One region of the Escherichia albertii genome, then DNA from elsewhere that is predicted to be linked to it. Evidence: predicted binding sites of a transcription regulator. Region 1 holds the regulator's gene; the other holds the start of a gene.
The links. Region 1 encodes LexA, which represses DNA repair genes until DNA is damaged. Its sites were predicted from a motif close to TNCTGTATGTACATACAGNA; they were not measured.

Region 1 (7,703 bases):
TCCACCCGGGAAGCCCTTTCTTTTATAGTTCGGCTGTATGTAGGGTACAGCACGATGAATTTGTTTGACGTGCAATAATGACAGATTTGATTATCAATTCCTATTTTGTTCTAAGGATAAAACCTTAGGTTGTGATCATCCGCACAATCCCTTAGTAGCGCCAGCGGTCATAACGCTGATATTTCGGCACTTTTGGCGCTTTAATCGCCTTAATCACCCACACTACCGCAATCGCCAATAACAGCCATGGCAGCAACTTAATCATCAACGCCAGCATGCCGCCGAGGAACATAATTGCCGTCGCGATGACCAGCGCGGCGATAATACCCAACAGCGAGACGCCGGTGACCATCAGCATGACAAAAAAGCCAATCACAAAAAGTAGTTCCAGCATGATGTTCTCCCCAAAATGAAATCTGCTACTGGTATTACAAGAATCATGCCAAAAGATAATTTGCTGATTTATCAGCAAAACGCCCCGCGACAATGCGCGGGGCGTGGTGAATTTAACTACTTTGTGGTGAAAAATTAACGCTTATCCGCCACCAGTTTGAGCGCGTGTTCCAGCACATTAATGTCTGCACCCGCTTTATGGGCATTTTCACTTAAATAACGCCGCCAATGACGCGCACCAGGGATCCCCTGGAACAACCCCAGCATATGGCGGGTAATATGACCCAGATACGTCCCCTGGCTAAGCTCACGTTCAATGTACGGATACATGGCCCGTACCACCGCCACCGGATCGGCATCGGTATCCGAGGAACCAAAAATCTCACGATCCACCGCCGCCAGAATACCTGGATTTTGATACGCCTCGCGCCCGACCATCACGCCATCCATATATTGCAGATGCGCTTTGGCCTCTTCCAGAGACTTAATGCCGCCGTTAATCGCCATGGTCAGATGCGGAAAATCTCGCTTCAGTTGATAGACACGCGGGTAATCGAGCGGCGGGATCTCACGGTTTTCTTTCGGACTTAACCCAGAAAGCCAGGCTTTACGTGCGTGGATGATGAACATCTCACACTCACCTTTGCCGGAAACGGTGTTGATGAAATCGCAGAGAAATTCATAGCTGTCCTGATCATCGATGCCAATACGCATTTTCACCGTCACCGGAATCGACACCACATCGCGCATCGCTTTCACGCAGTCGGCAACCAGCTGCGCATTACCCATCAGACACGCACCAAACATGCCGTTCTGCACCCGGTCAGACGGGCAGCCGACATTCAGGTTGATCTCATCGTATCCACGTGCTTCTGCCAGCTTCGCACACTGCGCCAGCGCCGCGGGATCGCTACCGCCTAGCTGCAACGCGACTGGATGTTCTTCTTCGCTGTATGCCAGATAATCACCTTTACCGTGAATAATCGCGCCTGTGGTTACCATTTCGGTATAAAGCAACGTATTGCGGGAAAGCAGACGCAGGAAGTAACGGCAGTGTCTGTCCGTCCAGTCGAGCATCGGAGCAATCGAGAAACGGTAAGCGGGATAAACAGTTTGTGATTCTTCTGGCATGGCGACTTTTTAAGCATCTGGTAAATTGGGGGCGATACTATAGCATAACGAATATGCGATCAGGCAATGTGACGGTCATGCCTCCCAGCTCTCGGCGTTTAAGTGAGAACTATGGTAAAGTAAGGACATTCTTAACCCTACTGTCGAGGTGTCCAATGGAAAAGACCACAACGCAGGAGTTATTAGCACAGGCTGAAAAACTCTGTACGCAGCGTAATGTGCGCCTGACTCCACAACGTCTCGAAGTGTTGCGTCTGATGAGTCTGCAGGAAGGGGCTATCAGCGCCTACGATCTCCTTGATTTACTGCGTGAAGCCGAACCGCAAGCCAAGCCGCCAACAGTTTATCGCGCGCTCGATTTTCTGCTTGAGCAGGGTTTTGTGCATAAAGTTGAGTCCACTAACAGCTACGTGCTCTGTCATCTGTTCGATCAGCCAACCCATACTTCCGCAATGTTTATTTGCGATCGTTGCGGCGCGGTAAAAGAAGAGTGTGCGGAAGGTGTTGAAGACATCATGCATACTCTGGCGGCAAAAATGGGGTTTGCCCTGCGGCATAATGTGATTGAAGCTCATGGACTCTGTGCGGCATGTGTGGAAGTGGAAGCGTGTCGTCATCCTGAACAGTGCCATCATGACCACTCTATTCCGATGAAAAAAAAATCACGCTAAGCGATGTACGTCCTTGTACACGTCAGGCAGGAGGGATTAATTACCAGCGGTAATCATTGCGTTTTTCCCAGCGATCAACCTCTTTTTCTGCCTGCTCTTTCTGATAACCGTAACGCTCCTGGATTTTCCCCACTAGCTGATCACGTTTACCTTCAATGACCGTCATATCATCGTCGGTCAGCTTGCCCCATTGCTCTTTCACTTTACCTTTGAACTGTTTCCAGTTACCACCGACTTCGTCTTTGTTCATATTCAAGTCCTCATCGTTAGGTGGTGAATAAGAGTACGTTCACTTTTCTGCTAAACGTGGGACTAAGTGTAGTCAGGCATCTGGCTCCGGGTTATTTATTCGGAATTTTTAACCATTATGTTGCGGAAAACCAGGTGCCGTTGCGCCAGTGACGCCGCCAGATAACCGCCAGAGAAAGCCCACGCAACGCCAGAAAGACAGTTAATGCCAACCATAACCCATGATTGCCCAGCCATGGCAATGTGAGTAGCGTGAACGCAAAACCGGCTGCTGCCACCGCCATACTATTACGCATTTCGGCGGCGCGCGTTGCGCCAATGAACATGCCGTCCAGCAGATAACACCAGACGCCCACCAGCGGCAAAATCACCAGCCAGATAAGGTAGCGATCGGCCAGTTGTTGGATCTGAGTTAACGAAGTCAATAACGCGATAATGTGTTCACCAGACAGCCAATAAACCACGGAAAACAGCAACGCTACGATCCCCGCCTGACGACACGCTGCCCGCCAGACATCCAATAGCTGACTGCCGTCACGCGCGCCGTATGCCTGACCAGAATGCGCTTCAACAGCATAAGCGAAACCATCCAGCGCGTAAGCGGTAAAAGTGAGCAGCGTCATCAGGACAGCGTTGACGGCGATAATATCGCTCCCCTGTCGCGCGCCAAGCACCGTGATTGCACCAAAACAGAGTTGCAGCAACAACGAGCGCAACATAATGTCACGGTTAAGCGCCAGCAAACGGCGAAAGTTTCCTCGCCAGGCGTTTTTCAGCATTTCGACGGAGATCCCCCGTAAATGAAGGATTTTACGCACCATGAGCAAACCGATCAGCAACGTCGCGTATTCAGCAAGAACCGTCGCTAACGCAGCTCCCTGGACATTCATATGCAGCCCCATCACCAGCCAGACATCCAGAGCAATGTTAAGAATGTTGCCAACGACTAACAGGACAACGGGCGCACGGGCATATTGCACGCCAAGCAGCCAGCCGAGTAACACCAGATTTGCCAGCGACGCCGGCGCGCTTAGCCAGCGAATTTCAAGGAAACGACGCGCCTGTTCCAGCACCGCTTCACTGCCGCCGACAATATGCAGCGCCAGATCGATAATTGGTGTGCGCAGTAGAATAATTAATGCCCCAGCCCCTAATGCCAGCAATAGCGGCTGCATCAGCGCACGCGCTAATGCCAGGGGGTTTTTGGCGCCATACGCCTGCGCAGTAAGTCCGGTAGTGCTCATGCGCAAAAACAGCAACAGCATAAAGAGAAAGCTGGTCGCCGTTGCGCCAACCGCCACGCCGCCCAGGTACACCGGGCTATCAAGATGACCAATAACTGCCGTATCAACCAGCCCTAACAAAGGAACGGTGATATTGGAGAAAATCATGGGTAAGGCGAGATGCCAGAGTGCTTTATCAGATGAAGTGAGGAATGCCATGCCGACAAGCCTGATGAACGGAGTTGAAAAACAAACCGCGACGCCAGACGCATCGCGGTATCAGAGAGATATGATTACAGCCAGTCGCCGTTGCGAATAACTCCAACAGCCAGCCCTTCAATGGTGAAGCTCTGCTGACGCAGATCGACAACAATGGGTTTAAACTCACTGTTTTCAGGCAACAACTCGACTTTATTACCCTGTTTTTTCAAACGCTTAACGGTAACTTCGTCATCGATGCGTGCAACAACGACCTGCCCATTACGCACATCCTGGGTTTTATGCACCGCCAGCAAATCGCCATCCATAATGCCGATATCTTTCATCGACATCCCACTCACGCGTAGCAGGAAATCAGCATTTGGCTTAAACAGGGATGGATCGACCTGATAATGACCTTCAATATGCTGCTGCGCCAGAAGCGGCTCACCGGCTGCCACACGACCGACCAGCGGCAACCCTTCTTCCTCTTCCTGCAACAGACGAATCCCGCGCGATGCGCCGGAAACAATTTCAATAACACCTTTGCGCGCCAGCGCCTTCAGATGTTCTTCAGCCGCGTTTGGGGAACGGAACCCCAAACGCTGCGCGATTTCCGCACGCGTCGGCGGCATACCTGTCTGGCTGATGTGATCACGAATGAGATCAAACACCTCTTGCTGCCTGGCCGTTAACGCTTTCATTCCGCCCCCTGGGTGTATATACAGTTATGCTGTGAGTATATACAGCAAAAGGTGATTTTGGAACCATAAACTGCACAATAAACCAGAGATTTATCGAATTCTGGAAGGGTTATCCAAAATGTGACCATAACAGAATGACCCAGGTTGCCACTGCGACGATAATTGCGATCAGCACTGCGGCGGACCCCATATCTTTCGCCCGTCCAGAAAGTTCATGGTATTCGGAACCAATACGGTCAACCACCGCTTCGATGGCGCTATTAAGGATTTCTACAATCATCACCAGCATGACGGAGCTAATAAGCAGCACGCGGGTAATCGCGTCCACGTCCAGCCAGCAGGCGATGATCACCGCCAACAATACCGCAACGCCCTCCTGACGGAAGGCCGCTTCGTTAATCCATGCTGCGCGCAAGCCTTTCCAGGAATAGCCAGCGGCTTTGATAATTCGGGTGAGTCCAGTGGTATTATTGGCCATCAAAAGAACCTTTTTACATTATGAGCGTCAATACAGTGTACCGTTAAATCCGATGATTCGGGTTAGCGTAACGCCGCGCGAAACATGGGCAGATACCACAGAATTTCCCATGACTTTCTGCTATCCTTGCCGCGCATTTGCATTATTAACCAGAGGCTTTACATCGTTTATGTCCGGCTGGCCACGAATTTACTACAAATTACTGAATTTACCATTAAGCATCCTGGTAAAAAGCAAGTCTATTCCGGCGGATCCTGCCCCGGAACTTGGACTGGATACCTCTCGTCCAATTATGTACGTTTTACCGTACAACTCAAAAGCGGATTTGCTGACGTTGCGCGCCCAGTGTCTGGCGCACGACCTGCCTGACCCATTAGAGCCGCTGGAAATAGACGGTACGCTGCTGCCGCGCTACGTGTTTATTCACGGCGGGCCGCGTGTTTTCACTTATTACACGCCGAAAGAAGAGTCCATTAAGCTGTTCCACGATTATCTCGATCTGCACCGCAGCAATCCGAATCTGGACGTGCAAATGGTGCCGGTATCGGTGATGTTTGGTCGCGCGCCGGGGCGCGAAAAAGGTGAAGTAAATCCGCCGTTGCGTATGCTCAACGGCGTGCAGAAGTTTTTCGCCGTACTGTGGCTGGGGCGTGACAGCTTTGTGCGCTTCTCGCCATCGGTTTCACTGCGCCGCATGGCTGATGAGCACGGTACGGATAAAACCATCGCTCAAAAACTGGCGCGCGTGGCGCGTATGCACTTTGCCCGCCAGCGTCTGGCTGCCGTGGGCCCGCGCTTACCCGCCCGTCAGGATCTGTTTAATAAACTGCTCTCCTCTCGCGCGATTGCTAAAGCGGTAGAAGATGAAGCGCGTAGCAAAAAAATCTCTCATGAAAAAGCGCAGCAGAACGCGATTGCGCTGATGGAAGAGATTGCAGCGAACTTCTCTTACGAGATGATCCGTCTGACCGACCGTATTCTGGGCTTCACCTGGAACCGGCTTTATCAGGGCATCAACGTCCACAACGCCGAACGCGTTCGCCAGTTGGCCCACGACGGTCATGAGCTGGTGTATGTGCCATGTCACCGTAGCCATATGGACTATCTGCTGCTTTCTTATGTGTTGTATCACCAGGGGCTGGTGCCGCCGCATATCGCTGCCGGGATCAACCTGAACTTCTGGCCTGCCGGGCCGATTTTCCGCCGTCTGGGCGCGTTCTTTATTCGCCGTACTTTTAAAGGCAATAAACTCTATTCCACTGTTTTCCGTGAGTATCTCGGCGAACTGTTTAGCCGTGGTTATTCCGTGGAATATTTTGTGGAAGGCGGTCGTTCCCGTACGGGGCGTTTGTTGGATCCGAAAACCGGTACGCTGTCGATGACCATTCAGGCGATGTTGCGTGGCGGTACACGTCCGATTACGTTAATCCCGATCTACATCGGTTATGAGCACGTAATGGAAGTGGGTACTTACGCTAAAGAACTGCGCGGCGCGACGAAAGAAAAAGAAAGTCTAGCGCAGATGCTGCGCGGCTTAAGCAAGCTGCGTAATCTCGGTCAAGGATACGTCAATTTCGGTGAGCCGATGCCGTTGATGACCTATCTCAACCAGCACGTGCCAGACTGGCGTGAATCGATTGATCCCATTGAAGCCGTGCGCCCGGCCTGGCTAACGCCGACGGTCAATAACATTGCTGCCGATCTGATGGTACGTATTAACAACGCAGGTGCGGCGAACGCCATGAACCTGTGCTGTACTGCGTTGCTGGCATCACGTCAGCGTTCACTCACTCGCGAACAGTTGACTGAGCAACTCAACTGCTACCTCGATTTAATGCGCAACGTACCTTACTCCCCGGACTCAACGGTGCCTTCAGCCAGCGCCAGTGAACTTATTGATCACGCGCTGCAGATGAACAAGTTTGAAGTTGAGAAAGATACCATCGGCGACATTATCATCCTGCCGCGTGAACAAGCGGTGTTGATGACCTACTATCGCAACAACATTGCACATATGTTGGTTCTGCCTTCGCTGATGGCGGCGATTGTGACTCAACATCGCCAAATTTCTCGCGAAGAGTTGATGAAGCATGTCAATGTGCTGTATCCAATGCTGAAAGCAGAGTTGTTCCTGCGCTGGGATCGCGACGAGTTGCCGGGCGTTATTGATGCGTTGGCGAATGAAATGCAGCGTCAGGAGTTGATTACTCTGCAAAATGATGAGTTGCATATCAATCCAGCGCATTCCCGCACGCTTCAGTTGCTGGCCGCCGGCGCGCGCGAAACGTTACAACGCTATGCAATTACCTTCTGGCTGCTGAGCGCTAACCCGTCGATCAACCGCAGCACGCTGGAGAAAGAAAGCCGTACCGTAGCGCAACGTCTCTCCGTGCTGCACGGCATCAACGCGCCGGAATTCTTCGACAAAGCCGTGTTCAGTACTCTGGTGCTGACGCTGCGCGATGAAGGATATATCAGCGACAGCGGTGACGCCGAACCGGCAGAGACGATGAAGGTGTATCAGTTGCTGGCGGAATTGATAACGTCCGATGTGCGTTTGACGATTGAGAGTGCGACGCAGGGCGAGGCGTAATCGGTGAGAATTGCCGGATGCGGCGAAACGCCTTATCCGGCCTACTATGACCTGAAAATCCAA
Region 2 (7,703 bases), 1.4 Mb from region 1:
GCAACTTCGGCCAGCGCGTCGCTGCTTTTTCCAGACTGGCAGGTTTCAGATGATGATAACGCGCCAGTACCAGAATGCGCTCATCCGGTTTGGCATAACCTGAGAGCTTATCCAGCAAAGCATCAAGCTGGCTCTCTTCAAGAAGCGTTACAGCTTTCTTGTCGCCATGAGTCAAACTGTTCAGCGGCTTTTTCAACTGATTGGGATTCTGTTGAATAAAACGGTTCGCGACCTCACCAATACGGCTGTTGAAACGATAAGTCGTCTCTAAATCACAGCGATCGCCCTCACCAAAGTTTTCATGGAAGGCGGTGGTGAGTGACATTTGCGCACCGCTGAAGCGATAAATCGCCTGCCAGTCATCACCAACGGCAAACAACGTCGTCTGACTGTTTTGCTTACGCAACGCCGCCAACAGCGCTGCGCGCTGCGGTGAGATATCCTGAAATTCATCAACCAGAATATGTTTCCACGGACTGATAAAGCGGCCTTTTTCGAGGATCACAATCGCCTGATGAATCAAACCGGAAAAATCAACGGCGTTATCTGCCTTCAACGCGCTCTTCCAGGCTTTCAATAACGGAGCCATCAATTTGATTCGTTTACTGAACACGTCGCGGATCTCTTCAGGCGCGCTGGCAATCATTTCCGCCTGTGCGCCGCCGTGCATCCGCATCAGAGCAACCCAACGATCAAGACGAGATGCGAGACGACGTTGCAATTTTTCATCGTCCCAGAAATTACCTTCTGGTACCGACCACTGCATTTCTTCCGTCAGCCATTGTCGCCAGCCTTTCGCCTGTGTTTTCTTTTCACTACATTGCTTGCGCCACTCATTAATAAAGAGTTCATGGCGAGCTGCGGTGTCATTCTCCAGTTTGCTGACTGTCGGCACTTTCTTACTGCCTTGCTGAATAATATGCAGGGCCAGTGAATGAAATGTGCGCGCGGTAATATCGTCGGTATGTAGTCGCTCACGAATGCGATCGTCCATCTCTTCAGCAGCTTTTCGCCCAAACGCCAGCAATAAAATTTGCTCTGGGGATGCCTCGCCGCGCGCCAGTAGCCAGCCCGCACGCGCCACCAACACCGACGTTTTTCCACTTCCCGCTCCCGCGAGCACTAATAAGGCGTGCTCACCATTAACAACAGCACGGGCCTGAGCGGGGTTAAGCGGTGAAGACTCAACCTGACGAAAAAAGTCCGCATGTTCGTTAAGCATGGCTTCGGTATATGTCTGATTATGCTGCAGCCGACCGCCTTCAATATCTTTCAGCCAGATCTGACATTTGCGCCACGCTTCACGGCAGTTATCAAACTCTTCCAGTCGGTTTACCGGCAACGGCAGCGCCGACAAAGCCTGGCGGATTTGTTGCTGCACGCCAGTCGTTTGCTCTCGCGTCAGCCACTTATTTCCTCCGGTGCGCGTGGCGATAAGATCCAGTTGTTGCTGTAAAACGTCGGCGGCAATTTCACTCATCTCTTCGCTCCAACGCCGCCAGTGGGCATCAAGATGATGGTAAAAACGCTGCGTTTCGCCCCATTCGGTGCCGTGCAGACGCACCACTTTTTCATCAGGCAGTACAAACTCCAGCTCGCCCCATACCAGGCCGCGCTTACAATGAATCGCCAGTAATTGGTTGAATGGAATAATATATTCGTGACGATCGCCGGAAACTTTTATCCCGGCATTAAGGATCACCGCCCGATCATAAGGGTGCTGTGCCAGACGTTTGCCAAGAGTTGTCGCTTTCAGTTCCATGACTCTGTAGATCCACACGATGTTATTTCTTATCAGTGTAACCGTCAGAGAAAACGTGCTCCAGCCCAAAAAAACGTTACAATTGCCGCCCATTACAGAAAACCACAGTACAGTGAGGTTTTATGCGTACCGTTTTGAACATTCTGAACTTTGTGCTTGGTGGATTTGCCACAACTCTGGCCTGGCTGCTGGCAACCCTGGTCAGTATTGTGCTGATTTTTACCCTACCACTGACGCGTTCTTGCTGGGAAATCACAAAGCTTTCTTTGTTGCCCTACGGCAATGAAGCGATTCATGTCGATGAACTGAACCCGGCAGGCAAAAACGTACTGCTCAATACCGGCGGTACCATACTGAATATTTTCTGGCTGATTTTCTTCGGCTGGTGGTTATGCTTAATGCACATTGCCTCTGGTATTGCGCAATGTCTCACCATCATCGGTATTCCCGTCGGCATTGCTAACTTTAAAATTGCGGCTATTGCACTGTGGCCTGTAGGCCGTCGTGTGGTTTCTGTTGAAACCGCTCGTGCTGCGCGTGAAGCGAATGCGCGTCGTCGTTTCGAATAATCTAACGTTATGGCCTTTATGCTAAGTCCTTTGCTCAAACGCTACACCTGGAACAGCACCTGGCTGTATTACGCACGCATTTTTATCGCGCTTTGCGGTACTACTGCGTTTCCGTGGTGGCTGGGTGATGTAAAACTGACCATTCCGCTCACACTCGGTATGGTTGCAGCAGCATTGACCGACCTTGATGACCGACTGGCGGGGCGTCTGCGTAACCTCATCATTACGCTGTTCTGCTTTTTTATCGCTTCGGCCTCGGTAGAACTCCTTTTTCCCTGGCCCTGGCTGTTTGCCATCGGCTTAACGCTCTCCACCAGCGGCTTTATTTTGCTCGGGGGTCTGGGTCAACGCTACGCGACTATCGCTTTTGGCGCATTGCTCATCGCCATTTACACGATGCTGGGTACGTCGCTGTATGAACACTGGTATCAGCAGCCGATATATCTACTTGCCGGTGCCATCTGGTACAACGTTCTGACGCTTATCGGTCACCTACTGTTCCCTGTCCGCCCGCTGCAGGACAACCTGGCGCGTTGCTATGAACAACTTGCGCGATATCTGGAACTCAAGTCGCGCATGTTTGATCCAGATATTGAAGATGAAAGCCAGGCGCCATTGTACGATTTAGCGCTTGCCAACGGGCAACTAATGGCAACGCTGAATCAGACAAAGCTCTCGTTGTTGACGCGACTACGTGGCGATCGTGGTCAACGGGGAACACGACGCACTCTGCATTACTACTTTGTGGCGCAAGATATCCACGAGCGCGCCAGCTCTTCGCATATTCAGTACCAGACGCTGCGCGAACATTTTCGCCACAGCGATGTATTGTTTCGCTTTCAGCGACTGATGTCGATGCAGGGCCAGGCTTGCCAGCAACTGTCACGCTGTATTTTGCTACGCCAGCCTTATCAACACGATCCGCATTTTGAACGCGCCTTCACTCATATTGACGCCGCGCTTGAGCGGATGCGCAATAACGGCGCGCCGATTGATTTGCTAAAAGCACTGGGATTTCTGCTGACAAACTTACGCGCCATTGATGCTCAACTGGCGACGATTGAATCAGAGCAAGCCCAGGCAATGCCGCATAACGATACCGATAACCAGCTTGCTGACGACAGCCCGCACGGGCTAAGTGATATCTGGCTGCGTCTTAGCCGTAACTTTACGCCGGAATCCGCCCTCTTCCGTCACGCGGTCAGGATGTCACTGGTCTTATGCGTCGGCTACGCCATCATTCAAATAACAGGAATAAACCACGGCTACTGGATCCTGCTGACCAGCCTGTTCGTCTGCCAGCCAAACTATAACGCTACGCGCCATCGCCTGAAATTAAGGATTATCGGCACGCTGGTAGGTATTGCGATCGGCATCCCGGTGCTGTGGTTTGTTCCGTCGCTGGAAGGACAACTGGTACTACTGGTCATTACAGGCGTGCTCTTTTTTGCTTTCCGCAACGTGCAATATGCGCATGCAACTATGTTCATCACCCTGTTGGTTCTGCTGTGCTTCAACCTGTTGGGCGAAGGTTTTGAAGTTGCGCTGCCTCGCGTGGTTGATACGCTGATCGGTTGCGCCATAGCCTGGGCAGCAGTGAGCTATATCTGGCCAGACTGGCGTTTTCGTAATCTACCGCGGATGCTCGAGCGTGCGACTGACGCTAACTGCCGTTATCTTGACGCTATTCTTGAGCAATATCATCAGGGACGCGATAACCGTCTGGCGTATCGTATCGCCCGTCGTGATGCTCACAATCGTGATGCCGAACTGGCTTCTGTGGTATCGAATATGTCCAGTGAACCGAACGCCACACCGCAAATCCGCGAGGCCGCGTTCCGTTTACTGTGCCTCAACCATACATTCACCAGCTACATTTCTGCCCTCGGCGCTCACCGTGAACAGTTAACTAATCCTCAAATCCTCGCGTTTCTTGATGACGCGGTATGTTACGTTGATGACGCGCTACATCATCAGCCTGCCGATGAAGAACGCGTCAATCTGGCATTAGCTGGCCTGAAGCAGCGTATGCTGCAACTTGAACCACGGGCAGACAGCAAGGAACCTCTGGTCATACAGCAAATTGGATTATTGATTGCATTGTTGCCAGAAATTGGTCGCCTGCAGCGCAGGATTACTCAGGTTCCGTCGGAAACTCCGGTTTCGGCACAATAGATTCAGCCCATTCAGCAAGCTCCTGGCGGCGTGCCACCGGGAGCGCTGCTTCATGAATATCAATAATTGCGCCTTCAAGCATGAATAAGATCTTCTCCGTCACCTGGCTATTATGCTGACGTAGTCGCAACCAGCACATCTTTGCGCCAAGGATCCGTAAAGTCCGCACATCCTTGATCCCCACTTCACCGAGAATCGACTCCAGGTGATAAGACATATTCGGCAAATCTTTCAGTCGCTGGAGATTGTTGCGCGTACATTTCTCTTTCAGCGCAGCATCCAGGGAATATTTCGACAAGCGAACTAATTTCTGTTGGTTACGCCATAGACTTTCATCAACCCGGTAGTAATTGAGAGTCACGGGTCGGCCGCACTTTTTATATGTCAGCCAGACTGGCGGATATTTTACACAGTACTGTACGCTTTGTTCACAAGCCCGTAGATACAACTCACCATCAGCAACCATCGCAAATACCGTATCGTTAACCGTCAAACTGTAACTGCCAAACAGCGATCGATATTCAATGGTGCCTAACGTTGCAAGGTATTCTTGTGACTTATAGATCCGCTTATAGGAGAGGCTTTTCATAAAATTCCTTTTAAAATCATAACATAAACGAATAATTCACGTTAACGGATCCGTTAAGTACGAAAATAGGCAACTTATTCTCAAGGGGCAAGATTAATTTAAGTTTTCGGGTCACCATCGACAAAAATTGCGAGGCTCTTTCCGAAAATAGGGTTGATCTTTGTTGTCGCTGGATGTACTGTATATTCATACAGTAACTCACAGGGCTGGATTGATTATGTACACTTCAGGCTATGCACATCGTTCTTCGTCGTTCTCATCCGCAGCAAGTAAAATTGCGCGTGTCTCTACGGAAAACACTACAGCCGGGCTTATCAGTGAAGTTGTCTATCGCGAAGATCAGCCCATGATGACACAACTCCTGCTTTTACCATTATTACAGCAGCTCGGTCAGCAATCGCGTTGGCAGCTCTGGTTAACTCCGCAACAAAAACTAAGCCGTGAGTGGTTTCAGTCCGCTGGATTACCCTTAACTAAAGTGATGCAGATGAGTCAGCTTGCCCCTTGCCACACCGTGGAGTCAATGGTTCGCGCTTTACGTACAGGAAATTACAGTGTGGTGATCGGTTGGTTGTCAGATGATCTGACCGAAGAAGAGCATGCTGAGCTGGTTGATGCTGCCAACGAAGGTAATGCAATGGGGTTTATTATGCGTCCGATAAGTGCCTCTTCTCACGCCACGAGACAACTTTCCGGGTTAAAAATTCATTCTAATTTGTATCATTAAGTAAATTTAGGATTAATCCTGGAACTTTTTTTATCACACACTGGATGCTTTCTGTCGTGACTAATTTTCCGTGCGGAGGCTTGTCTGAAGCGGTTTCCGCGATTTTTCTTCTCAATGGCTCTTTTACAAAATAGGTTAAACGCACCTTATACAAGTCTTTTTTTTCATATGCCTGACGGAGTTCACACTTGTAAGTTTTCAACTACGTTGTAGACTTTACATCGCCAGGGGTGCTCGGCATAAGCCGAAGATATCGGTAGAGTTAATATTGAGCAGATCCCCGGTGAAGGATTTAACCGTGTTATCTCGTTGGAGATATTCATGGCGTATTTTGGATGATAACGAGGCGCAAAAAATGAAAAAGACAGCTATCGCGATTGCAGTGGCACTGGCTGGTTTCGCTACCGTAGCGCAGGCCGCTCCGAAAGATAACACCTGGTACACTGGTGCTAAACTGGGCTGGTCCCAGTTCCATGACACTGGTTTCATCGACAACAATGGTCCGACCCACGAAAACCAACTGGGTGCAGGTGCTTTTGGTGGTTACCAGGTTAACCCGTATGTTGGCTTTGAAATGGGTTACGACTGGTTAGGTCGTATGCCGTACAAAGGCGACAACATCAATGGCGCATACAAAGCTCAGGGCGTTCAGCTGACCGCTAAACTGGGTTACCCAATCACTGACGATCTGGACGTCTACACTCGTCTGGGTGGTATGGTATGGCGTGCAGACACCAAGGCTAACGTACCTGGTGGCGCTTCCTTTAAAGACCACGACACCGGCGTTTCTCCGGTCTTCGCTGGCGGTGTTGAGTACGCGATCACTCCTGAAATCGCTACCCGTCTGGAATACCAGTGGACCAACAACATCGGTGACGCTCACACCATCGGCACTCGCCCGGACAACGGCCTGCTGAGCTTGGGTGTTTCCTATCGTTTCGGTCAGGGCGAAGCAGCTCCGGTAGTTGCTCCGGCTCCGGCTCCAGCTCCAGAAGTACAGACCAAGCACTTCACTCTGAAGTCTGACGTTCTGTTCAACTTCAACAAAGCAACCCTGAAACCGGAAGGTCAGGCTGCTCTGGATCAGCTGTACAGCCAGCTGAGCAACCTGGATCCGAAAGACGGTTCCGTAGTTGTTCTGGGTTACACCGACCGTATCGGTTCTGACGCTTACAACCAGGGTCTGTCCGAGCGTCGTGCTCAGTCCGTCGTTGATTACCTGATCTCTAAAGGTATCCCATCTGACAAGATCTCCGCACGTGGTATGGGCGAATCCAACCCGGTTACTGGCAACACCTGTGACAACGTGAAACAGCGCGCTGCACTGATCGACTGCCTGGCTCCGGATCGTCGCGTAGAGATCGAAGTTAAAGGCATCAAAGACGTTGTAACTCAGCCGCAGGCTTAAGTTCTCGTCTAATAAATATCCTCCGGCATAGCCGGAGGTTTTTCAAATGCGCCTGTAAGGCTCTCTTACCAGCCGCGCCCTAACAGGCGCACACGATCTGACATTTGCATCCAACTTCCTTACTTACGGCCCGTAAACGGGCTGCCCGGATAGGGAATCGATAACTGCTCTCCCATTTTATCCTCTTCAAGCTGGTGCTTTATGTAATCCTGTATCTTCGCCGTGTTCTTACCCACCGTATCGACGTAGTACCCTCTGCACCAGAACTCCCTGTTCCTGTATTTGAATTTCAAATCCCCAAACTGCTCGTAAAGCATCAGACTGCTTTTCCCTTTCAGATATCCCATAAAGCCGGATACGCTCATTTTGGGCGGGATCTCCACAAGCATATGGATATGATCTGCACAGCATTCAGCTTCCAGAATCCGTACGCTTTTCCACTCACACAGCTTTCTCAAAATACTGCCTATTGC

Region 2: a site for LexA is predicted at 5,272-5,291, ahead of sulA (SOS-induced cell division inhibitor SulA). Genes of this name have one in related genera too.

What each region holds. Positions count from the first base shown of each region.
Region 1 is NZ_CP117568.1:3,333,041-3,340,743, reverse strand. Features, by position in the region: gene pspG (envelope stress response protein PspG) at 152-394, opposite strand; gene dusA (tRNA dihydrouridine(20/20a) synthase DusA) at 529-1,524, opposite strand; gene zur (zinc uptake transcriptional repressor Zur) at 1,680-2,195, shown strand; gene PS053_RS16225 (CsbD family protein) at 2,236-2,445, opposite strand; gene dinF (MATE family efflux transporter DinF) at 2,561-3,886, opposite strand; gene lexA (transcriptional repressor LexA) at 3,961-4,569, opposite strand; gene dgkA (diacylglycerol kinase) at 4,679-5,047, opposite strand; gene plsB (glycerol-3-phosphate 1-O-acyltransferase PlsB) at 5,217-7,640, shown strand.
Region 2 is NZ_CP117568.1:83,055-90,757, reverse strand. Features, by position in the region: gene helD (DNA helicase IV) at 1-1,762, opposite strand, end outside; gene PS053_RS00405 (YccF domain-containing protein) at 1,885-2,331, shown strand; gene yccS (YccS family putative transporter) at 2,341-4,506, shown strand; gene PS053_RS00395 (TfoX/Sxy family DNA transformation protein) at 4,466-5,095, opposite strand; gene sulA (SOS-induced cell division inhibitor SulA) at 5,313-5,822, shown strand; gene ompA (porin OmpA) at 6,178-7,230, shown strand; gene tnpA (IS200/IS605-like element IS200C family transposase) at 7,350-7,703, opposite strand, start outside.